Regions from separate parts of the Streptomyces sp. NPDC001781 genome, predicted to be linked through region 1. Evidence: predicted binding sites of a transcription regulator. Region 1 holds the regulator's gene; each other region holds the start of a gene.

Region 1 (7,799 bases):
CGCACGCCAGGCCACCATCAGCGCCGTGCTCCAGCGCGGCCTGCTGCCCGGCGCCGTCGCCGAGATCCCCGGCATGACCAGCGCCCTGGTCTACGAACCCCGCGACCAGGGCGGCCCCAGCGGCGACTTCTACGACCTCTTCCCGGCCGGACACGGCCGCTGGTGCTTCGCCGTCGGCGACGTCCAGGGCAAGGGCCCCGAGGCCGCGGTCGTCATCGGTCTCGCCCGTCCCTGGCTCCGGCTGCTGGCCCGCGAGGGGTACGGCGTCGCGGACGTCCTCGACCGCCTCAACCAGCTCCTCCTGGACGACGCCACCGAGGCCGCCGACGCCGCCGCCCGCGCACTGATCGCCGCCGGAGGCGGGCCCTTCGCCCCCGGCGACGGTCCGCAGACCCGGTTCCTGTCCCTGCTCTACGGTGAGCTGACCCCCTTCGACGGCGGAGTCCGCTGCACCCTCGCCTCCGCCGGGCACCCGCTGCCCCTGGTGCTGCGCCCCGACGGGCAGGTCGGCGCCGCCGCCCGCCCGCAGACCCTGCTCGGCGTGGTCGAGGACGAGACCTACACCAGCGAGACCATCGAACTGCGCCCCGGCGACAGCCTGCTGTGCGTCACCGACGGGGTCACCGAGCGCCGCTCCGGGACCGACCAGTTCGACGACGGCGACGGCCTCGCCCGCGCCCTCTCCGGCTGCACGGGCCTGAGCGCCGAGGACATCGCGGACCGCATCCGCGACCTCGTGCACGGCTTCGGCGAGGACGCGCCCGAGGACGACCTCGCCCTGCTGGTGCTCCAGGCCCAGTGAAGGAGCGGTGACCGGGTCCCGCGCGGTGCGGGACAATGGAGGACATGCCTTCCGCACTCCCCGACGGCGAGTCCGTCCCCGACGACGGCGCGCTGCCCGCCGCCGCGCTCGCCGGTGCCGCCGAGCGGCCCCTCGGGTTCTATCTGCACGTCCCGTACTGCGCGACCCGCTGCGGCTACTGCGACTTCAACACCTACACCGCCACCGAGCTGCGCGGCACGGGCGGGGTGCTCGCCTCGCGGGACAACTACGCGGACACCGTCGTGGAGGAGATCCGGCTCGCCCGCAAGGTGCTCGGCGACGACCCCCGCGAGGTCCGTACGGTCTTCGTCGGCGGCGGTACGCCCACCCTGCTGGCCGCCGGGGACCTGGTGCGGATGCTGGGCGCGATCCGCGACGAGTTCGGCCTGGCGCCCGACGCCGAGATCACCACCGAGGCCAACCCGGACTCCGTCGACCCGGCCTACCTGGCCACCCTGCGCGAGGGCGGCTTCAACCGGCTCTCCTTCGGCATGCAGAGCGCCAAGCCGCACGTGCTCCAGATCCTCGACCGCACCCACACCCCCGGCCGCCCCGAGGCGTGCGTGGCCGAGGCGCGCGCGGCCGGATTCGAGCACGTCAACCTCGACCTGATCTACGGCACCCCCGGCGAGTCCGACGACGACTGGCGCGCCTCCCTTGAGGCGGCGCTCGGAGCGGGCCCCGACCACGTCAGCGCCTACGCCCTGATCGTCGAGGAGGGCACCCAGCTCGCCCGGCGCATCCGGCGCGGCGAGGTCCCGATGACCGACGACGACGTGCACGCCGACCGGTACCTCATCGCCGAGGAACTGCTCACCGCGGCGGGCCTCGACTGGTACGAGGTCTCCAACTGGGCCACCTCCGACGCGGCCCGCTGCCTGCACAACGAGCTCTACTGGCGCGGCGCCGACTGGTGGGGCGCAGGCCCCGGCGCCCACAGCCACGTCGGCGGAGTGCGCTGGTGGAACGCCAAGCACCCCGGCGCCTACGCCGCCGCCCTCGCCGCCGGCCGCACCCCCGGCGCGGGCCGCGAGGTCCTCTCCGACGAGGACCGCCGCGTCGAACGCGTCCTTCTGGAGCTCCGGCTGCGCGACGGCGTCCCGCTGACCCTCCTGAAACCGGCCGGCCTCGCCGCCGCCGGCCGTGCCCTGGCCGACGGCCTCCTCCGCCCCGAACGCCACGCCGAGGGCCACGCGGCCCTCACCCTGCGCGGTCGGCTGCTGGCGGACGCCGTGGTGCGGGACCTGGTGGACTGATCCCGGCCGGCCCAGCGGCCCCGGAAGCCTCCCCGGCGTCAGGCCTCGCCGCCGCCCGGGGCCGTTACGAAGTCGATCAGCTCCTCCACCCGCCCGAGCAGCTCCGGCTCGAGCTCCCGGTAGGACGTCACCTTCGCCAGGACCGCCTGCCACACCGCGCCGGTGTTCTCCGGCCACCCCAGCGCCGTGCAGACGCCCTTCTTCCAGTCCTGGCCGCGGGGGACCCGGGGCCACGCGGGGATGCCCAGAGCCGACGGCTTCACGGCCTCCCAGATGTCGATGTACGGGTGGCCGACCACCAGGGCGTGCTCACTGGTGACCGACTGCGCGATGCGCCACTCCTTGGTGCCGGGCAGGAGGTGGTCCACCAGGACACCGAGACGGGCGTCGGGGCCGGGGCCGAATTCGGCCACGATGGCGGGAAGGTCGTCCACGCCCTCCAGGTACTCCACGACCACGCCCTCGACGCGCAGGTCGTCGCCCCAGACCTTCTCGACCAGCTCGGCGTCGTGCCTGCCCTCGACGTAGATCCGCCCGGCGCGGGCCACGCGGGCGCGGGCGCCGGGGACGGCGAGCGAGCCGGAGGCGGTGCGGGCGGGCCGCACCGGGGCGGCGGCGGCCGGGCGGACCAGGGTGACCGGCCGGCCCTCCAGCAGGAAGCCGCGCGGCTCCAGGGGGAACACCCGGTGCTTGCCGAAGCGGTCCTCCAGCGTCACCGTGCCCGCCTCGCAGCGGATCACCGCCCCGCAGAACCCGGTACCGGGCTCCTCCACCACCAGTCCCGCCTCCGCCGCCACCTCGGGCACCGGCTGCGGCTTCTTCCAGGGGGCGGTCAGGTCGGGGGAGTAGAAACGAGGGTGCGGGCCCGAAGGGCCCTCGTGGGAAGGGCGGTGACGGGAGACGGGTGGGCGCATTCAGCAGACGATAGGAGAAGTCCCGGCCAGGTACTCAGGACACGCCGAAACGGGCCGCCAGGGCGTCGCGTTGGCGTCGCACGAAGGCCGCGCCGACCGCCGCTCCGTGACCGGGCACGTACAGCGCGTCCTCGCCGCCCAGGGCCAGCAGCCGGTCCAGAGCGTCCGGCCAGCGGGACGGCACCGCGTCCGGGCCCGCCTGCGGCTCGCCGGACTCCTCCACCAGGTCGCCGCAGAAGACGACCTCGGGGGAGCCGGGTACCAGCACCGCGAGGTCGTGGGCGGTGTGCCCCGGCCCGACGTTGGCCAGCAGCACCTGACGGCCGCCGCCGAGGTCCAGCGTCCACTCGCCGGACACGGCGTGCGCGGGCGCCACCAGGGCGCTTACGGCGGCCTCGGCCTCTTCGGCCGGGACGCCGTGCCCGACCGCGTCCCGGAGCAGCGCCTCCCGCTCGTGGCGGGACACCACGTCCAGCCCCACCGCCCCGTAGACCTCCGCCCCGGCGAAGGCGGGGGCACCCAGGACGTGATCGAAATGGGGGTGGGTCAGCGCGAGATGGGTCACATCCCGCCCGGCCAGCGTCCGTGCCGCCGCGCGCAGCGCGGCCCCCTCGGCGAGGCCCGACCCGGCGTCCACCACCAGTGCCGTGCCCGCGCCCACGACCAGCCCCACCGTGCAGTCCCAGCCCGGCAGCCGGCACCGGCCCACCCCTTCGGCCAGGCGCTCCCATCCGAGGTCTTCCCAAGTCACGGTCATACCAGGACGCTAGCCGGGGACGAGCCGGGTGGACGGCACCGACCTTGCCCGGTGAGTACCCCACGGCCGTACACTGGCCGGGGACGTCTGGCACTCGCACGCGCAGAGTGCCAGGCGGGACACCGCGAGGGCCGTGGGGCGACGTGACGGAGGTGCGCATGCTGAGCGAACGCAGGCTGCAGGTACTGCGCGCCATCGTGCAGGACTACGTCGGCACCGAGGAGCCCGTCGGCTCCAAGGCCCTCACCGAGCGGCACAGTCTCGGCGTCTCCCCGGCCACCGTGCGCAACGACATGGCCGCGCTGGAGGAGGAGGGGTTCATCGCCCAGCCGCACACCAGCGCCGGGCGCATCCCCACCGACAAGGGCTACCGGCTCTTCGTCGACAAGCTCGCCGGCGTGAAGCCGATGACGGCGCCCGAGCGGCGCGCGATCCAGAACTTCCTGGAGGGCGCGGTCGACCTGGACGACGTCGTGGCCCGCACCGTCCGGCTGCTCGCGCAGCTCACCCGGCAGGTCGCCGTGGTGCAGTACCCCTCGCTGACCCGGTCCACCGTGCGGCATGTGGAACTGCTCTCACTCGCGCCCGCCCGCGTGATGCTCGTGCTGATCACCGACACCGGCCGGGTGGAGCAGCGGATGGTCGACTGCCCCGCCCCGTTCGGCGACGCGTCGCTCGCGGACCTGCGCGCGCGGCTCAACAGCAAGGTGGCCGGGCGCCGGTTCAGCGACGTACCGCGACTGGTCGAGGACCTCCCCGATGCCTTCGAGGCGGAGGATCGCGGTACGGTCTCCACAGTGCTCTCCACTCTGCTGGAGACACTGGTCGAGGAGAACGAGGAACGGCTGATGATCGGCGGCACCGCCAATCTCACCCGTTTCGGACATGACTTCCCCCTGGTGATCCGGCCCGTGCTGGAAGCCCTGGAGGAGCAGGTCGTGCTCCTCAAACTCCTCGGCGAAGCCAAAGATCCGGGCGTGACCGTGCGTATCGGGCACGAGAACGCCCACGAGGGACTCAACTCCACGTCCGTCGTGTCGGTCGGCTACGGTTCGGGCGGCGAGGCGGTTGCCAAGCTCGGCGTGGTCGGACCGACCCGCATGGACTATCCGGGAACGATGGGAGCGGTACGCGCAGTGGCACGGTACGTCGGACAGATCCTGGCGGAGTCGTAAGTGGCCACGGATTACTACGCCGTTCTCGGCGTGCGCCGCGACGCGTCGCAGGATGAGATCAAGAAGGCGTTCCGCAGGCTCGCGCGCGAGCTGCATCCGGACGTCAATCCCGATCCGAAGACCCAGGAGCGGTTCAAGGAGATCAACGCCGCCTACGAGGTGCTGTCGGACCCGCAGAAGAAGCAGGTCTACGACCTCGGCGGCGACCCCCTCTCACAGGCCGGCGGCGCCGGTGGCGCGGGCGGATTCGGAGCCGGCGGCTTCGGCAACTTCTCCGACATCATGGACGCGTTCTTCGGAACGGCGTCGCAGCGCGGCCCGCGCTCGCGCACCCGGCGCGGCCAGGACGCGATGATCCGGATCGAGGTCGAGCTGGACGAGGCGGCCTTCGGCACGACCAAGGACATCCAGGTCGACACCGCGGTCGTCTGTAACACGTGCAGCGGCGAGGGCGCCGCCCCCGGCACCTCCGCGCAGACCTGTGACATGTGCCGCGGCCGCGGCGAGGTCTCCCAGGTCACCCGGTCCTTCCTGGGCCAGGTCATGACCTCCCGCCCCTGCCCGCAGTGCCAGGGCTTCGGCACCGTGGTCCCGACCCCGTGCCCCGAGTGCGCGGGCGACGGCCGGGTCCGCTCCCGGCGCACCCTGACCGTGAAGATCCCCGCCGGTGTCGACAACGGCACCCGCATCCAGCTCGCGGGCGAGGGCGAGGTCGGCCCCGGCGGCGGCCCCGCCGGCGACCTCTACGTCGAGATCCACGAGCTGCCGCACTCCACCTTCCAGCGGCGCGGCGACGACCTGCACTGCACGGTCACCATCCCCATGACGGCCGCGGCCCTCGGCACCAAGGTGCCGCTGGAGACGCTGGACGGCATGGAGGAGGTCGACATCCGGCCCGGCACCCAGTCCGGCCAGTCGATCCCGCTGCACAACCGGGGCGTCACGCACCTGCGCGGCGGCGGCCGGGGCGACCTGATCGTGCACGTCGAGGTCACCACCCCGACCAAGCTCGACGCCGAGCAGGAGCGGGTGCTGCGGGAGCTGTCCAAGCTGCGCGGCGAGGAGCGGCCCACGGGGCAGTTCCAGCCCGGGCAGCAGGGCCTGTTCTCCCGGCTGAAGGACGCGTTCAACGGACGCTGACGGCGGGGGGCGCCACGCGCGCCCCCACGCCCGGGCCGGATTCGGACTTGTCCCTGCGGACATGACACCATGCGGGCATGTCCTCCGCACTGGCCGATCTCGTCGTGCATCCGATCGTGCAGGCCCCGATGGCGGGCGGTGTCGCCGTGCCGGAACTGGCCGCCGCCGTCTCCGAGGCCGGAGGGCTGGGCTTCCTCGCCGCCGGCTACAAGACCGCCGACGGCATGTACCGGGAGATCAAAAGGCTGCGCGGGCTGACCAGCCGCCCCTTCGGCGTCAACCTCTTCCTGCCCCAGCCCGCCCTCGCCGAGCCCGGCGCCGTCGAGCTGTACGCGCAGCAACTGGCCGGTGAGGCCGCCTGGTACGAGACCGAGGCAGGCGACCCCGACGGCGGCCGCGACGACGGCTACGACGCCAAGCTCGCCGTCCTGCTGGACGATCCCGTCGCCGCCGTCTCCTTCCACTTCGGCGTGCCCGACCCGGAGGCGCTGACCGCGCTGCGCCGGGCCGGGACCGTCACCCTGGTCACCGCCACCACGGTCGAGGAGGCCCGCGCGGTCGAGCGGGCCGGCGCGGACGCGGTGATCGCGCAGGGCATCGAGGCGGGCGGCCACCAGGGCACCCACCGCGACCTCGCGGAGAACGACGGCACCGGGCTCGGCCTGCTGTCCCTGGTCACCCAGGTCGCGCAGGCCGTCCGGATCCCGGTCGTCGCCGCCGGAGGCGTCATGCTCGGCGCCCAGATCGCCGCCGTCCTCGACGCCGGGGCCACCGCCGCCCAGCTCGGCACCGCCTTCCTCGCCACCCCCGAGTCCGGCGCCCCCGACGTCCACAAGCGGGCGCTGACCGACCCGGTGTTCCCGCGCACCGAGCTGACCCGCGCCTTCTCCGGACGCCCGGCGCGCGCCCTGACCAACCGCTTCCTGCGCGAGCACGGGCCGTACGCCCCGGCCGCCTATCCCGACGTGCACCACCTGACCTCGCCGCTGCGCAAGGCCGCCACCGCCGCCGGGGACGCCCAGGGCATGTCGCTCTGGGCGGGCCAGGGCCACCGGCTGGCCCGGCCGCTGCCCGCCGGCGAGCTCGTCCGCACCCTCGCCGCCGAACTCAACCTCGTACGGGGCGAGTCGGGGCGTCTGTACCGACCAGTCCGAGTCCAGGGAGGGGACGCGCGATGACCGCGCCCGTCTTCGTCGTCGACCACTTCCGCACGGACGGCACCCGGTACGTGCTCGACGGACCCGAGGGACGGCACGCCGTGTCGGTGAAGCGGCTGGAGCCCGGCGAGGAGGTCGTCCTCACCGACGGCGCCGGACGTCACGCGCTCTGCCGGGTCACCGGCACCGAGGGCAGGGACCGGCTGATCGTCGACCTGACTGAGGTGCGCGAGGAGCCCGAGCCCCGGCCGCGCGTCACCGTCGTGCAGGCGCTGCCCAAGGGCGACCGGGGCGAACTCGCCGTCGAGACCATGACCGAGACCGGGGTCGACCGGATCGTGCCCTGGCAGGCGTCGCGCTGCATCACCCAGTGGAAGGGCGAGCGGGGGCTCAAGGCGCTGGGCAAGTGGCGCTCCACCGCCCGCGAGGCCGGCAAGCAGTCGCGCCGGGTCCGCTTCCCCGAGGTCGCGGACACCGCCTCCACCAAGCAGGTCGCCGCGCTGCTCGCGCAGGCCGACTTCGCCGCCGTGCTGCACTCCGACTTCGACCACGAGTCGGTCCCGCTGGCCACCGCCGA
Region 2 (7,799 bases), on a different contig from region 1:
ATCAGATCGAGGGCGGTGTGACGTAGGTGAAGGCGTCGGCGGCCGTGGCGGACCCGGCCGGGTTGGTGACCACCACGTCGACCGATCCCGCGGCTCCGGGCGGGGTGACCACCGACAGGGTGGTGGTGTTCACCACGGAGAACGGCGCCGGGGTGCCGTCGAAGGTGACCGAGTCGGTGCTGTCGAGGTTGGTGCCGGTGATCGTCACCCCGGTGCCGCCGGACGTGGGCCCGGACGACGGGGCGACGGTGGTGACGGTGGGTACGGCGACGTAGACGTAGGACAGGCCGTTGTTGGAGCCTCCCGCGGTGGTCACGGTGACCCCGACGGGGCCCGCCGCCGCGCCCGCCGGGACGGTGACCGTGAGCTGGGTGTCGGAGACGACCGTCGGGGTGGCGTTCACGCCGCCGAAGGAGACATTGGTCGCGGTGGAGAGGCCGGTGCCGTTGAGGGTGATGGTGTTGCCGCCGGCGAGCGGCCCGGAGGAGGCGCTGAGGGAGGACTTGAAGGGGGCGCCGACGTAGAAGAACGGCACGGGGCTGCTGGTGCCGCCCGGCGTCGTCACCGTCACCCCGACCGTGCCCGTGCCGGAGGGGGACACCGCCGTGACCTGGGTCGGCGAGACGTTGGTGACGCTGGTGGCCGACTTGCTGCCGAACTTGACCGCCGTGGTGCCGGAGAGGTTCGTTCCGGTGATGGTCACCAACGTGCCGCCGCCGGTGGACCCCTGGTTCGGAGAGATGGGCATGAGGAGACTCCTCGCTGACAGAAGGAAGACACAGGACGCAGCCGACCGACGAGCGCAGGGGCGAGGGGTCCGAGCACGCCGCGCGTCACCGTGGTGCCGCTGGGCGCGCCAAAGAAAAAGACCGGCAGAAGCCGCCTCTACCACGAACCCCCGGTATGGGATGGGCGGCCCACCGGTTTGCTGCCACAAGTGACCCATACGAGGGACAGGCTGCCAATGTGCCGAGGGGGGTTTACACCCGGATGGCCGAGCGTGCGGCCAGAGACACTGAGCCCACGCACACCGGCGCACGCCACTGCCGCGCGCACGCCGGCCCCTGGCTGATCACTCGTCTGACGGAGCGCGGCAGTCCGGCGGCGACGGGACGGGCCGGCCCGGGCGAGAAGGGCGGGCAGCGGGTCGCCGGCGTGGACGGGGACGACGCGAAGGCCGATCGGGGCGACGGCGCCGCCGCGAAGACGCCGAAGGGCGGCACCTCCCGTGAGGGAAGTGCCGCCCTGGCGAAGGACAGTTGATCCAGGAGGATCAGAAGTCCATGTCACCGCCCGGCATGCCGCCCGGAGCGGCCGCGGCGGCCTTCTCCGGCTTGTCGGCGATGACGGCCTCGGTGGTGAGGAACAGCGCGGCGATGGAGGCCGCGTTCTGCAGCGCGGAGCGCGTGACCTTCGCCGGGTCGATGATGCCCTCGGCGATCATGTCGACGTACTCGCCGGTCGCGGCGTTCAGGCCGTTGCCGACGGGGAGGTTGCGGACCTTCTCCACGACGACGCCGCCCTCGAGACCACCGTTGACGGCGATCTGCTTCAGCGGGGCCTCCAGCGCGAGCTTGACCGCGTTGGCACCGGTCGCCTCGTCGCCCGACAGCTCCAGCTTGTCGAAGACCTGGCCGGCCTGCAGCAGAGCCACGCCACCACCGGCGACGATGCCCTCCTCGACGGCCGCCTTGGCGTTGCGCACGGCGTCCTCGATGCGGTGCTTGCGCTCCTTGAGCTCCACCTCGGTGGCGGCACCGGCCTTGATGACCGCCACGCCGCCCGCGAGCTTCGCCAGGCGCTCCTGGAGCTTCTCGCGGTCGTAGTCCGAGTCGGAGTTCTCGATCTCGGCGCGGATCTGGTTCACGCGGCCCTGCACCTGCTCCGAGGAGCCGGCGCCGTCCACGATGGTGGTCTCGTCCTTGGTGACGACGACCTTGCGGGCGCGGCCCAGCAGGTCCAGGGAGGCGCTCTCCAGCTTGAGACCGACCTCCTCGGAGATGACCTCGCCACCGGTGAGGATGGCGATGTCGCCGAGCATGGCCTTGCGGCGGTCACCGAAGCCCGGGGCCTTGACCGCGACGGACTTGAAGGTGCCGCGGATCTTGTTGACCACGAGGGTGGAAAGGGCCTCGCCCTCGACGTCCTCGGCGATGATCAGCAGCGGCTTGCCCGACTGCATGACCTTCTCCAGCAGCGGGAGCAGGTCCTTGACCGAGGAGATCTTGGAGTTGGCGATGAGGATGTAGGGGTCCTCGAGCACCGACTCCATGCGCTCCATGTCGGTCGCGAAGTAGGCGGAGATGTAGCCCTTGTCGAAGCGCATGCCCTCGGTGAGCTCCAGCTCGAGACCGAAGGTGTTGCTCTCCTCGACGGTGATGACGCCTTCCTTGCCGACCTTGTCCATCGCCTCGGCGATGAGCTCGCCGATCTGCGTGTCGGCGGCGGAGATGGAGGCGGTGGAGGCGATCTGCTCCTTGGTCTCCACGTCCTTGGCCTGCTCGAGCAGGGCGGTGGAGACGGCCTCGACGGCCTTCTCGATGCCGCGCTTGAGGGCCATCGGGTTGGCGCCGGCGGCCACGTTGCGCAGGCCCTCCTTGACCAGGGCCTGGGCCAGCACGGTCGCGGTGGTCGTACCGTCGCCGGCGACGTCGTCCGTCTTCTTGGCGACTTCCTTGACCAGCTCGGCGCCGATCTTCTCGTACGGGTCCTCGAGCTCGATCTCCTTGGCGATGGAGACACCATCGTTGGTGATCGTGGGGGCGCCCCACTTCTTCTCGAGGACGACGTTGCGGCCCTTGGGGCCGAGCGTCACCTTGACGGCGTCCGCGAGCTGGTTCATGCCGCGCTCGAGGCCGCGCCGCGCCTCCTCGTCGAACGCGATGATCTTGGCCATGTGAAGTGGTCCCTCCAGGACTGGGGGTGATTCCTTCGGACCGCGCCCGCGCCCGCGACGGACGGCTCGCCGGCCTTGTGGTTCCTTGCCCCACCCGGCCTGCGGGCCTCGCCGACCCGGTCCTTCGTTGTCACTCTCACCTTCAGAGTGCTAACGCAATGATTAGCACTCGCCCAGGGCGAGTGCAAGCGCCTTCGAGGGATCAGGACGGGGCGTAACAGGACGAAGGGCCCGCACCCTGTACGGGTGCGGGCCCTGCGCTTGTCCAAAGACGTTCAGGCGGTGACGCGAACCATGTCGGCCTGCGGGCCCTTCTGACCCTGCGAGATCTCGAACTCGACCCGCTGACCCTCTTCCAGGCTGCGGTAGCCGTCCATCTGAATCGCGCTGTAGTGGACGAAGACGTCCGCACCACCGTCGACCGCGATGAAGCCGTACCCCTTCTCCGCGTTGAACCACTTGACGGTGCCCTGAGCCATGGCTAACTCCCCTATTGCTGGCCCTTGCGCAGATCCACACCTCGTGAACCTGGGTCAGACCTCGTCCCCGATCTTCCGGGGGCGTGCGCCGGAACGCGTCGACCGCGGCTGAATGTATCTGTCCAACTGCCGTCTGCAACAGGTCAATCGGACGAGAATTCTGGACGGGCACAGTCCGGAATCTGCCGCAACTTCGGCTGAATTCGGGGCAAGTCGGGCCCCACAAATGCAGCAAATGCCGCACATTACCCGCGCATTTTGGCTACTTCTTGTCGGGCAGGCGGCATGAGCCAACGACGCCCGGCCCTCGGGGACGGGAGCGCGTTCCCCAACTCTACCGCGCTCAATCACACAGAATGGCCCCCTCCGTTTACCTCGCGGAGAGGGCCATTACCGAGGGTGAATTTCAGCCGCCGGCGACCGCCGGAATGATGGAGACACCCGCACCGTCGGGCGTGGCGGTCTGAAGTCCGCCCTCGAAACGCACGTCGTCGTCATTGACGTAGACATTCACGAACCGGCGCAGCCTGCCCTGGTCGTCCAGGACGCGGGCGGCGATGCCCTGGTGGTGCTTCTCCAGGTCCTCGATGACCTCCGCGAGCGTGCCGCCCTCGGCGGCGACCTCGGCCTGCCCGCCGGTGTAGGTGCGCAGGATGGTCGGGATGCGAACGGTCACGCTCATGCGAGGCCAGCCTCTCGGAAGGAGTCCAGGTTCGGGCGGATGGTCGCGGTCAGACCGGTGCCGGCGACCGCGTCCAGGGTCTTGAGGCCGTCGCCGGTGTTGAGGACGACGGTGGTGAGCGAGGGGTCCAGCGCGCCTGTCTCGATCAGCTTGCGGGTGACGCCGACGGTCACCCCGCCCGCCGTCTCGGCGAAGATGCCCTCGGTGCGGGCCAGCAGCCTGATGGCGTCCACGATCTGCGGGTCCGTCACGTCCTCCACCGTCCCGCCGGTGCGGCGCGCGATGTCCAGCACGTACGGTCCGTCGGCCGGGTTGCCGATGGCGAGGGACTTGGCGATGGTGTCCGGCTTCTGCGGCCGCACCACGTCGTGGCCCGCCTTGTACGCGGCGGACACCGGCGAGCAGCCCTCCGCCTGGGCACCGAAGATCTTGTACGGCCTGTCCTCGACCAGGCCGAGCGCGATCAGTTCCCTGAGCCCCTTGTCGATCTTGGTGAGCTGGGAGCCGGAGGCGATCGGCACCACGAGCTGGTCGGGCAGCCTCCAGCCGAGCTGCTCGCAGATCTCGTACGCCAGCGTCTTGGAGCCCTCGGCGTAGTACGGCCGCAGGTTGACGTTGACGAAGCCCCAGCCCTCACCCGCCGGGTCGCCGATCAGCTCGGAGCAGAAGCGGTTCACGTCGTCGTAGTTGCCCTCGATGCCCACCAGCTCACCGCCGTAGACGGCGGCCATGACGACCTTGCCCTGCTCCAGGTCGTGCGGGATGAACACGCAGGAGCGCAGGCCCGCGCGTGCGGCGGCGGCGCCGACCGCGCCGGCCAGGTTGCCGGTGGAGGAGCAGGAGAGGGTGGTGAAGCCGAAGGCACGGGCCGCCTCCAGCGCCTGGGCGACCACGCGGTCCTTGAAGGAGTGCGTCGGGTTGCCGGAGTCGTCCTTGACGAACAGCCCGCCGGTGACGCCGAGTTCGCGCGCCAGGCGGTCGGCCTTGACCAGCGGTGTCCAGCCCGGGTTGAGGTTCGGCTTGTCGGCCACGTCGGCGGGGACGGGCAGCAGCGGGGCGTAGCGCCAGATGTTCGCCGGGCCGGACTCGATGCGCGCCCGGAGCTTCTCGGTGTCGTAGGCGGAGAAGTCGTAGGCGATCTCCAGCGGCCCGAAGCACTCCTCGCAGGCGAAGACGGGACCGAGCGGGACGCGGTGTCCGCACTCCCGACAGCTCAGGGCGGCGGCGGGGCCGAGATCGACGGTGGGGGTGGCGACAGTCTGCACAGCCATGGAGGCGAGGCCCTTTCTCCTCATCTTCCTCACGACGCATCTCGCCGTGAGACGGATTTGGCACCTTCCCTAGCCGGGAGCCTCGCGCGTGCCGCGACGTGTCGCGCACGGGAGACCGGCTGGAGGGTTGCCGGGGCTTCATCGGGCCGTTTCCCTCTGCCCCTCTGGATGAGCGGTATTCGGTTGTGGACGCCGTCCGACCTCGACATGCGATGGTCATCGGCGTTGTTCAAGACTGTAACCGAAGGCCAGGAGAGTTGAAGGTGTCGTCCGAACCGCGAGATGGATCAGGCAGTGAGGAGCCGCAGACCATGCTGGAGGAAACCGAGCGCTGGCTGGCCACCCGCTCCTGGTCGGTGGCCGACCGCCCGCTGCACCGCGTGCTGGCCGCCAAGCAGCGGTCCGGGCAGCGGATCTCCGTGGTGCTGCCCGCGCTGAACGAGGAGGCGACGGTCGGCGAGATCGTCTCCGTGATCCGCCACGACCTGGTCTTCCAGGCTCCGCTGGTGGACGAGATAGTCGTGGTGGACTCCGGGTCCACCGACCGAACCGCCGAGGTGGCCGCCGCCGCGGGCGCGCGGGTGGTGCACCGGGACGAGATCCTGCCCCGGCTGCCCGCCGTGCCCGGCAAGGGCGAGGTGCTGTGGCGCAGCCTGCTGGCGACCGAGGGGGACGTCATCGCCTTCGTCGACGCCGACCTGCGCGAGTTCTCCTCCGACTTCGTCCTCGGCATCGTCGGCCCGCTGCTCACCGATCCGGGGATCGACCTGGTCAAGGCGATGTACGACCGTCCGCTGGGCGGCGCCGCCGGGCAGGGCGGCCGGGTGACGGAGCTGATGGCGCGGCCGCTGCTGAACATGCACTGGCCGCAGCTCGCCGGGTTCGTGCAGCCACTCGGCGGGGAGTACGCGGCCCGGCGCTCGCTGCTGGAGCGACTGCCGTTCCCGGTGGGGTACGGGGTCGAGCTGGGCATGCTGGTGGACTCGCTGCACCTGGTCGGGCTGGACGCGCTGGCCCAGGTGGACGTGGGCGAACGCAGGCACCGGCACCAGGACGGGCAGGCGCTCGGCCGGATGGCCGCCGCGATCTACCGCACCGCGCAGCTCCGGCTCGCGCGCGGGCACCTGGTGCGGCCCGCGCTGACCCAGTTCGAGCGGGGGGTGAGCGGTTTCGAGCCGCGTACCCATTCGGTGGACACCGAGGAGCGGCCGCCGATGACGGAGATCGCGGAGTACGCGGAGCGGCGGGCGGCGTGAGCGGGCCGTATACAGCCGGGCTCGCCGGTCGCGCGTACGTTTGAGCGTTTGCGGGCCGGGCTAGGTTGAGGCCATGGCTACGCAGGGTGCTGAGGTGCTGGTCGCGTCCAATCGCGGCCCGGTTTCGTACACGGTGGGTCCGGACGGGTCGTTGGGTTCCCGCCGGGGCGGCGGCGGTCTCGTCTCGGGGCTGTCGGCGATCGGTCCGGACACGGACGCGGTGTGGGTGTGCGCCGCGCTCGGGGACGGCGACCGGGAGGCGGTGCGGCGCGCGGACGGCGGGCTGCTGCCCGCGGAGGACACCGGCGGGCAGCGGGTGCGGATGCTGGACATCGACGCCGGCGTCTACGCCGACGCGTACAACGGGATCGCCAACTCGGCGCTGTGGTTCGTGCACCACATGATGTACCAGACGCCGCTGGAGCCGGTGTTCGACGCGGAGTTCCGCCGGCAGTGGGACGCGTACCGCGCCTACAACCAGGCGTTCGCGCAGGCGCTGGCCGAGGAGGCGGCGCCGGGGGCGGCGGTGCTGATCCAGGACTACCACCTGGCCCTGGCCCCCCGGATGCTGCGCAAGCTCCGGCCCGACCTGCGCATCGGCCACTTCTCGCACACGCCCTGGGCGCCGCCGGACTACTTCCGCCTGCTCCCGGACGACATCGCGGCCGAGCTGCTCATCGGCATCCTGGGCGCGGACCGGGCGGCCTTCCTGACCCGGCGCTGGGCGGACGCGTTCACCGACTGCTGCCACGCGGTACTGGGCCCGGGCATCCCGTCGGGTACGGAGATCGGGGTGCACGGCCTGGGCGCGGACGCGGAGTTCCTGCGGGAGCGGGCGCACCGGGCCGACGTGGACGAGCGGATGGCGGTGCTGCGGGAGCAGATCGGGGAGGGGCGCCGGTCGATCGTCCGGGTGGACCGCACCGAGCTGTCCAAGAACATCGTGCGCGGCCTGCTGGCGTACCGTCGCCTCCTCGAGAACCACCCCGAGTGGCGCGAGCGCGTGGTCCACGTCGCCTTCGCCTACCCCTCCCGCCAGGACCTCGCCCTGTACCGCTCCTACATGGAGGAGGTACGCCGGGTCGCGGAGGAGATCAACTCCGAGTACGGCACGGCCGGCTGGACCCCGGTCCTGCTCCACCTCGACGACGACTTCGCCCGCTCCCTGGCCGCTTACCGCCTCGCCGACGTGGCCCTGGTCAACCCCATCCGCGA
Region 3 (7,799 bases), on a different contig from region 1:
GGCAGGCCCCGGCCCCGGAGGATGCGCGGGCCGGGGAGGAGGGTGGCACGGACACCGCCCGGCGCCTCGGTGCCGAACCAGAGGACGGCCTCCTTCACGTCTCCGGCGTGCGAGATCCACTCGGCCTCCGCCTCGGCGGGGACCGCCTCGTGCGGGATGCCGGGTGCGATCTTCAGGGCGGCCCGAGGCGCGGCGAGCGCGGTGGCCACGGCCCAGGACAGGGGCGGCGAGTACGCCTCCGGGTCGAAGACGCGGCCGCGTCCGCCGCGCCGCGCGGGGTCCACGAACACCGCGTCCCACCCGGCGGTGTCCACCTCGGTGACGTCGGCCTCGCGCACCTCGATCAGGTCGGCGAGCCCCAGCACCTCGGCGTTGGCCCGCGCGACGGCCGCGGTCAGCGGGTCCCGGTCCACCGCGAGCACCCGGATGCCCGCGCGGGCCAGCGCGAGCGCGTCGCCGCCGATCCCGCAGCACAGGTCGGCCACCGAGGAGACGCCGAGCGCCCGCATCCGCTCCGCGCGGTACGCGGCCACGCCCGCCCGCGTCGACTGCTCGACCCCGTTCGGCGTGAAGAACATCCGCCGCGCGTCCTCGGCCCCGAACTTGGCCTCCGCCCGCTGCCGCAGCCGGGCCTGGCCGAGCGCGGCCGACACCAGCCCCGCCGGGTGGGTGCGGCGCAGCCGGGTGGCCACGGCGAGTTCGTCGGCCGGCGCGGTGCCGCGCACCTCGTCGAGGAGGGCCCGGCCCTCGTCGGTGCGCAGCGCGTGGAATCCCTGGAGGGCGGAGAGCTGGTCGTTCACCGGCTCATTGTGGGCCACCCGGTGGACCGCGCGCCCCCGGCGGCGGTGTCGGGCCGGGATCCGGGCCGCGGGCTGCCAGGATCCGACACCATGCGACACGTAGGACAAAATTATAAATACCGGGCAAGTTCCCGGACGCTTGCCGTGCGCAGCTCCGTCGCCGCGCTGACCACCGCCGCCGTACTCGCCGGCTGCTCCGGCCCCGGCTCCGCCCCCGCCGGACAGGGCGGCCCCGCCAAGGCCCCCGACGCCGCCTCGGCCCGCCTCGCGGAGCAGCGCCGCATGGTGGCGGCGGCCCGCAAGTGGCGGCTCGAACAGGTCCCGCTCACGGCCCCGGCCCCGCCGAAGGTGAAACCGAGGATCACCGCCCGCGCGGGCTTCGAGGTGAACCACCAGGAGGACGAGAACCTCCCCCCGGTCTTCACCACCGTCCCCACCGACAAGAAGATCGTCTTCCTCACCATCGACGACGGGGCCGAGAAGGACCCCCGGTTCCACCAGATGATGCGGGAGCTGAAGGTCCCGTACACCGCCTTCCTCAGCGACTACCTGGTGAAGGACGACTACGGCTACTTCCGCGAGAGCCAGGCGTACGGCAACACGCTCGACAACCACACCCTGACGCACCCGTATCTGCCCGGCCTCTCCTACGAGCAGCAGCGCCGGGAGATCTGCGGCATGCAGGACATCATGGTGAAGCAGTACGGCAAGCGCCCCGAGGTCCTGCGGCCGCCCTACGGCGACTACAACCAGGACACCCTGCGCGCCGCCAAGTCCTGCGGCATCAAGTACGCGCCGATCTGGAACGAGGAGGTCTTCGTCGACCACTGGGAGTACCGCGAGGACGACAGGAAACTACGCAAGGGCGACATCGTCCTCACCCACTTCCGGGGCACCGACGAGTGGGACGGCACGATGGTCGACGACATGCGCCGCTTCCTCGACAAGGTCACCCGCGAGGGATACGCCGTGGCACGCCTGGAGGACTACCTGTGAGGCGCGGGGCGCGGCCGGCCGTCCGCGCGGTACGGGCCGTCGCGCTCGCCTCGGCCGCCCTGCTGCTCGCCGGCTGCGCCCAGTCGGTCGACCCCATCGAGCGACTCGGCAAGAAGGCCGCGCAGGGCGTCCGCCACCCGGTGCCGGTCTCCGAAGTCGCCTACCGCCACTGGGGTCTGGCGGCCCCTCTCGCCGCCCCGCCCCGCCATGCGGGCCGCCCCCTCTCCCGGCGTGCGGGGACCCGCGTGTGGGACCACGTGGCCACGGCCGACCGGGTCGTCTTCCTCACCTACGACGTGCCGGTCGCACAGGACCGGAGCCTGGCGGCGCTCGTCGGCGAACTGCGCCTGCCGGTCACCGTCCTCCCCCGCGCCCGCGAACGGCGCGGGCCGTGCACCGCCCACGCCCGGCTGCTGCGCGCGCACGCCACCGCGTACGACCCCGCCACCCTGCGCGCGGCCGCCGCCTGCGGGGTCACCGCCCTCGTCCACTGGCGCGCCGAGACCAGCCGCCGGGGCCTCGTCTTCCGGGGCGCCCCCGGACACCTGACCCCCGGCGACATCGTCCGCGTCACCCCGGACCGCCGGGGCGGCCTGGCGGGGCGTACGGCACGTGTGCTGAGAGAGGCCCAGGCAAGGGGCCTGACGGCCGGAAAGCTGACGGACTACCTCTAGGGTCTTTCGTCTGGATCACGCCGGGCCCGCGGGGTCCGGCCCGATCCAGACGAAAGACCCCGGGCACCCCGGACATTCCCGCCTCCGGCGCGGCGCGCGTCCCCGCGGCACGGTCACCCCGAAGACGTGCCGGACGCCGACGCGCCGCACTGCAATTGGCACTCCGCTTGACCGAGTGCTAACCCCGGTCATAGTCTCGGCTCTGGCACTCGCCACACGAGAGTGCCAACAAAGCGACGGGCAGGTCCGGCACCCGCGACGACGGATCGACCTGGTCGCCACCTCAGACAGTCAACCCCGTGAATTCTCAGAAGGGGGAGGTCGGATCGTGACGACCGCCAGCTCCAAGGTTGCCATCAAGCCGCTCGAGGACCGCATCGTGGTCCAGCCGCTGGACGCCGAGCAGACCACGGCCTCTGGCCTGGTCATCCCGGACACCGCGAAGGAGAAGCCCCAGGAGGGCGCCGTCCTCGCCGTCGGTCCGGGCCGCTTCGAGAACGGCGAGCGCCTGCCGCTCGACGTCAAGGTCGGCGACATCGTGCTGTACAGCAAGTACGGCGGCACCGAGGTGAAGTACAACGGCGACGAGTACCTCGTCCTCTCGGCCCGCGACGTTCTCGCGGTCATCGAGAAGTAGTTCACCCCGAAGCATCTGCTTTACCACTGCGCCCCTGGTTCCCGCGACCGTCAAGAAGCCGGGCGGCCGGGGGCGCAGGCACATCCACCAAGAATTTCCGAGAGGGCTCCCGCTGTCATGGCGAAGACACTGAAGTTCGACGAGGACGCCCGTCGCGCCCTTGAGCGCGGCGTCAACAAGCTGGCCGACACGGTGAAGGTGACGATCGGCCCCCGCGGCCGCAACGTCGTCATCGACAAGAAGTTCGGTGCGCCGACCATCACCAACGACGGTGTCACGATCGCCCGTGAGGTCGAGATCGAGGACCCGTTCGAGAACCTCGGCGCCCAGCTCGTGAAGGAGGTGGCGACCAAGACCAACGACATCGCGGGTGACGGCACCACCACCGCCACCGTGCTCGCCCAGGCCCTGGTCCGCGAGGGCCTGAAGAACGTCGCCGCCGGCGCGTCCCCGGCCGCCCTGAAGAAGGGCATCGACGCCGCCGTCAAGGCCGTCTCCGAGGACCTGCTCGCCTCCGCGCGCCCGATCGACGAGAAGTCCGACATCGCCGCCGTCGCCGCGCTGTCCGCCCAGGACCAGCAGGTCGGCGAGCTGATCGCCGAGGCCATGGACAAGGTCGGCAAGGACGGTGTCATCACCGTCGAGGAGTCCAACACCTTCGGTCTGGAGCTGGACTTCACCGAGGGCATGGCCTTCGACAAGGGCTACCTGTCCCCGTACTTCGTCACCGACCAGGAGCGTATGGAGGCCGTCCTCGACGACCCGTACATCCTGATCAACCAGGGCAAGATCGCCTCGATCACCGAGCTGCTCCCGCTGCTCGAGAAGGTCATCCAGACCAACGCCTCGAAGCCGCTGCTGATCATCGCCGAGGACGTCGAGGGCGAGGCCCTGTCGACCCTGGTGGTCAACAAGATCCGCGGCACCTTCAACGCCGTCGCGGTGAAGGCCCCCGGCTTCGGCGACCGCCGCAAGGCGATGCTGCAGGACATGGCCGTCCTCACCGGCGCCACCGTCATCTCCGAGGAGGTCGGCCTCAAGCTCGACCAGGCCGGTCTCGACGTGCTCGGCACCGCCCGCCGCGTGACCGTCACCAAGGACGACACCACGATCGTCGAGGGCGGCGGCAACGCGGCCGACCTGACGGGCCGCGTCGCGCAGATCAAGGCCGAGATCGAGAACACCGACTCCGACTGGGACCGCGAGAAGCTCCAGGAGCGCCTCGCCAAGCTGGCCGGCGGCGTGTGCGTGATCAAGGTCGGCGCCGCCACCGAGGTGGAGCTGAAGGAGAAGAAGCACCGTCTGGAGGACGCCATCTCCGCGACCCGCGCCGCGGTCGAGGAGGGCATCGTCTCCGGTGGTGGCTCCGCGCTGGTCCACTCCGCGAAGGTCCTGCAGGACGGTCTGGGCAAGACCGGCGACGAGGCCACCGGCGTGAGCGTCGTCCGCAACGCGGTCGTCGAGCCGCTGCGCTGGATCGGCGAAAACGCCGGCCAGGAGGGCTACGTCATCGTCTCCAAGGTCAAGGACATGGAGAAGGGCCAGGGCTACAACGCGGCCACCGGCGAGTACGGCGACCTGGTCAAGGCCGGCGTCATCGACCCGGTCAAGGTCACCCGCTCCGCCCTGGAGAACGCCGCCTCCATCGCCTCCCTCCTCCTCACGACCGAGACCCTGGTCGTCGAGAAGAAGGAAGAGGAAGAGGCCGCCGCCGGCCACGGCCACGGCCACGGTCACTCCCACTGAGCGCTGCGCTGAGCCTCCGCTGAGCTGAGCCACGGTGCCCGGCACCCCTTCGGGGGTGCCGGGCACCGTGCGTTCCAGGACGCACTGGTACGGCCCTTGGCCTCGCAGATCAGCCGCTCCTCGGCGCGCACCGCTTCGAGGCCGGTCCAGCGGTCCGCGGGCTCGACCGGCGTCCAGCCCTCGGCGAGCAGCCAGGTGCGGACGCGTCGGTCACTCGGTCCTCGTCGCCGGCCCGGGCCAGGAGATCGTCAGATATGACGGCTAGCCTCACGGGTGCAGGCCTGCACGACGGGGCGGGAGCCGTCCGAAGGCCCTTCGGGAAAAGCCCGTCCAGCACCTCCCACTCCGTCGCCCGGTCCACCGACTCCACCGTGCGGCCGTCCGGCGTCGGTGGGGCGCACGACCGCCACATGGTGCCGCAGCACCCGCCGGCCCACCACGAACGAGCCCAGGCAGTCCTTGCCGACCGACCGGACGGCTCCCGCAGCAGGCCCGGACGCCTCGTGGTCGGGCCGCCCGGTACGTCCTGACTCCCTCAGCCTGCCGCTGCCGCCCCCGCCCCGGCAGCTCCCTCATCGACCCGCCCGCCCGGGCTCACCGCCCGGCCCCTGAAGTCACCCACGTCCAAGGGGGGAACGTCACTTCGGCCCGTACTTGCGTCCCGTGCGGGCGCTGATTCCGCCCAGCAGACCCCGGGGGGCGATCTTCGCCAGGCCCATGAGGGCCTTGTAGCGGGGGTCGGGGATGGAGACGGTCTTGTTGCGGGCGAGGTCGTCGAGGGCCTCGGCGACGAGTTTGTCGGCGTCCAGCCACATCCAGCCGGGGATGCTGTCCGTGCCCATGCCGGCCCGCTCGTGGAACTCGGTGCGGACGAAGCCGGGGCACAGGGCCATCAGCCGGACCCCGCTGCCCGCGAGGTCCTTCGCCGCGCCCTGGGTGAACTGCACGACCCACGCCTTGGAGGCGCCGTACGTGCCGCGCGGGACGAAGGCCGCCACGGAGGCGACGTTCACCACGCCGCCCCGGCCGCGCTCGCGCATCGCCTCGGTCGCCGCCGAGGTCAGCCGCAGTACCGCCTCGCAGTGGACCTTGAGCATCCGCAGCTCGTCGGCCATGGAGACGTCGAGATAGCGGCCCTTGTTGCCGAAGCCGGCGTTGTTGACCAGCAGGTCGACCGGGTGCCTGCGGTCACCGAGCCGCTCGGCCACCGCCTCGATGCCCTTGTCCTCGGCGAGGTCGGCGGTCAGCACCTCCGCCTCGATGCCGTGCCGGTCGTGCAACTCGGTCGCCTGCTCGCGCAGCCGCGCCGTGTCGCGCGCCACCAGCACCAGGTCGTGCCCGTCCGCCGCCAGCCGTCGTGCGAACGCGGCGCCGATGCCCGCGGTCGATCCCGTAATCAGAGCCGTTGTCATGACCCAAGCCTAGTGACCCGTGCCGACGGCGCCCGGCCCGTCGTGACGGCCGCTCAGCGCGCCTGGTCCGCCAGGTACTTGCGTACCAGGGCCAGCGTCTCGCCGTGCAGCGCGTCGCCCGCCGCGAGCAGCGAGGGAAGCAGGTGGCGCTCGGTGGTCACCGCGCGGAACTGCGTCGCCGCCGTCACCCCGTGGTCCGGCCGGTACGTGATCTCCACCGCGTCCCCCGCCCGTATCTCGCCCGGCTCGATCACCCGCAGGTAGGCACCCGTGACGGCCTTCCGGGTGAACCTCTTCACCCAGCCCCGCTCGGCCATGTGGCCCTGGAACGTACGGCACGGGATCCGCCCCGACGTCACCTCCAGCACCACCCCGGACCCGATCCGCCAGCGCTCCCCGATCAGGGCCCCGGACACGTCGAGCCCCTCGGTGGTCAGGTTCTCCCCGAAGAAGCCGCTCGCCAGCGACCGGCCCAGCTCGCGCTCCCAGTCGTCCAGGTCCTCGCGCGCGAAGGCGTACACCGCCTGGTCGTCCCCGCCGTGATGGCGCAGCTCGCACACCGCGTCCCCGGCCAGCCCGCTGCCGCCGGCCCCCTTCGGCCCCGGCGCCGCCACCCGCACCGGGCCCTCGACGGGCCGCTTGTCGATGCCCGTCAGACCCTCGGCCTGGTCGGTGTACGGCACGGCGCGGGGTCGCCCCAGATTGACGGAGAGAAGCCTCATGCGCGCACGGTACGTGATCACCACCCAAAGCGTCGACGCGATTTCGGGACCTGATCCCAAGCACCCCTTATGCTCAAGGGGTGATCGAGGCCCGCCATCTCCGCGTCCTGCGCGCCGTCGCCGCCACCGGTTCCTTCTCGGCTGCGGGGCGTGAGCTGGGCTGCACCCAGCCCGCCGTCAGTCAGCAGATGAAGGCGCTCGAAGCCTCCGTCGGCACCCCGCTGCTGGTCCGGGGCGGCCGGGAGATGCGGCTGACCCAGGCCGGAGAAGCCCTGGTCAGGCACGCCTCCGGCATCCTCGCCGGGCTCACCGCCGCCGAGGAGGAGGTCGCCGCCATCGCGGGCCTGCGCGCGGGCCGGGTCCGGCTGGTCTCCTTCCCCAGCGGGACCTCCACCCTGGTCCCCACCGCGCTGGCCGCCCTGCGCGCCGCCCACCCCGGCACCCGCGTGTCTCTGGAGGAGGCCGAGCCGCCCCGGTCGGTCGGGCTGCTGCGCGAGGGCGACTGCGACGTGGCCCTCGCCTTCCGCTACCAGGGCGCTCCCGCCACCGAGGAGTGGGACGACCTGGTGGTACGACGGCTGCTGACGGACCGTCTGGTCGCCCTGGTCCCCGAACGGCACCGGCTCGCGGGCGCCGAGGCCGTCGCCATCGGGGAACTGGCCGAGGAGCCCTGGATCGCGGGCTGCCCGCGCTGCCGGGGCCGGCTCGTCCAGGTCTGCGAGGGCGCCGGGTTCACCCCCCGCATCGACTTCGCCACCGACGACTACCCGGCCGTGGTCGGCCTGGTGGGCGCCGGCCTGGGCGTGGCCGTA

What was found. The regulator HrcA, encoded in region 1, represses chaperone genes, less so after heat shock. The targets are predictions, from matches to a motif close to TTNGCACTCNGNNNNNCNGAGTGCNAA.
Region 2: groL (chaperonin GroEL) is a predicted target of HrcA. The motif match lies at 3,059-3,085, and genes of this name have one in related genera.
Region 3: groES (co-chaperone GroES) is a predicted target of HrcA. The motif match lies at 2,626-2,652, and genes of this name have one in related genera.

Annotation. Positions count from the first base shown of each region.
Region 1 is NZ_JBSFFI010000029.1:45,747-53,545, forward strand. Features, by position in the region: gene ACWCV3_RS23575 (SpoIIE family protein phosphatase) at 1-802, shown strand, start outside; gene hemW (radical SAM family heme chaperone HemW) at 847-2,079, shown strand; gene ACWCV3_RS23585 (DUF3097 domain-containing protein) at 2,118-2,993, opposite strand; gene ACWCV3_RS23590 (MBL fold metallo-hydrolase) at 3,028-3,750, opposite strand; gene hrcA (heat-inducible transcriptional repressor HrcA) at 3,909-4,925, shown strand; gene dnaJ (molecular chaperone DnaJ) at 4,926-6,065, shown strand; gene ACWCV3_RS23605 (nitronate monooxygenase) at 6,143-7,243, shown strand; gene ACWCV3_RS23610 (16S rRNA (uracil(1498)-N(3))-methyltransferase) at 7,240-7,799, shown strand, end outside.
Region 2 is NZ_JBSFFI010000001.1:129,665-137,463, reverse strand. Features, by position in the region: gene ACWCV3_RS00760 (IPT/TIG domain-containing protein) at 2-748, opposite strand; gene ACWCV3_RS00755 (hypothetical protein) at 991-1,263, shown strand; gene groL (chaperonin GroEL) at 1,274-2,896, opposite strand; gene ACWCV3_RS00745 (cold-shock protein) at 3,172-3,375, opposite strand; gene ACWCV3_RS00740 (MoaD/ThiS family protein) at 3,782-4,057, opposite strand; gene thrC (threonine synthase) at 4,054-5,328, opposite strand; SAM riboswitch class I at 5,346-5,503, opposite strand; gene ACWCV3_RS00730 (glucosyl-3-phosphoglycerate synthase) at 5,640-6,584, shown strand; gene ACWCV3_RS00725 (alpha,alpha-trehalose-phosphate synthase (UDP-forming)) at 6,658-7,799, shown strand, end outside.
Region 3 is NZ_JBSFFI010000003.1:89,460-97,258, reverse strand. Features, by position in the region: gene ACWCV3_RS03515 (class I SAM-dependent methyltransferase) at 1-800, opposite strand, end outside; gene ACWCV3_RS03510 (polysaccharide deacetylase family protein) at 891-1,796, shown strand; gene ACWCV3_RS03505 (hypothetical protein) at 1,793-2,470, shown strand; gene groES (co-chaperone GroES) at 2,799-3,107, shown strand; gene groL (chaperonin GroEL) at 3,225-4,853, shown strand; gene ACWCV3_RS03490 (SDR family NAD(P)-dependent oxidoreductase) at 5,492-6,265, opposite strand; gene ACWCV3_RS03485 (MOSC domain-containing protein) at 6,319-6,987, opposite strand; gene ACWCV3_RS03480 (LysR family transcriptional regulator) at 7,068-7,799, shown strand, end outside.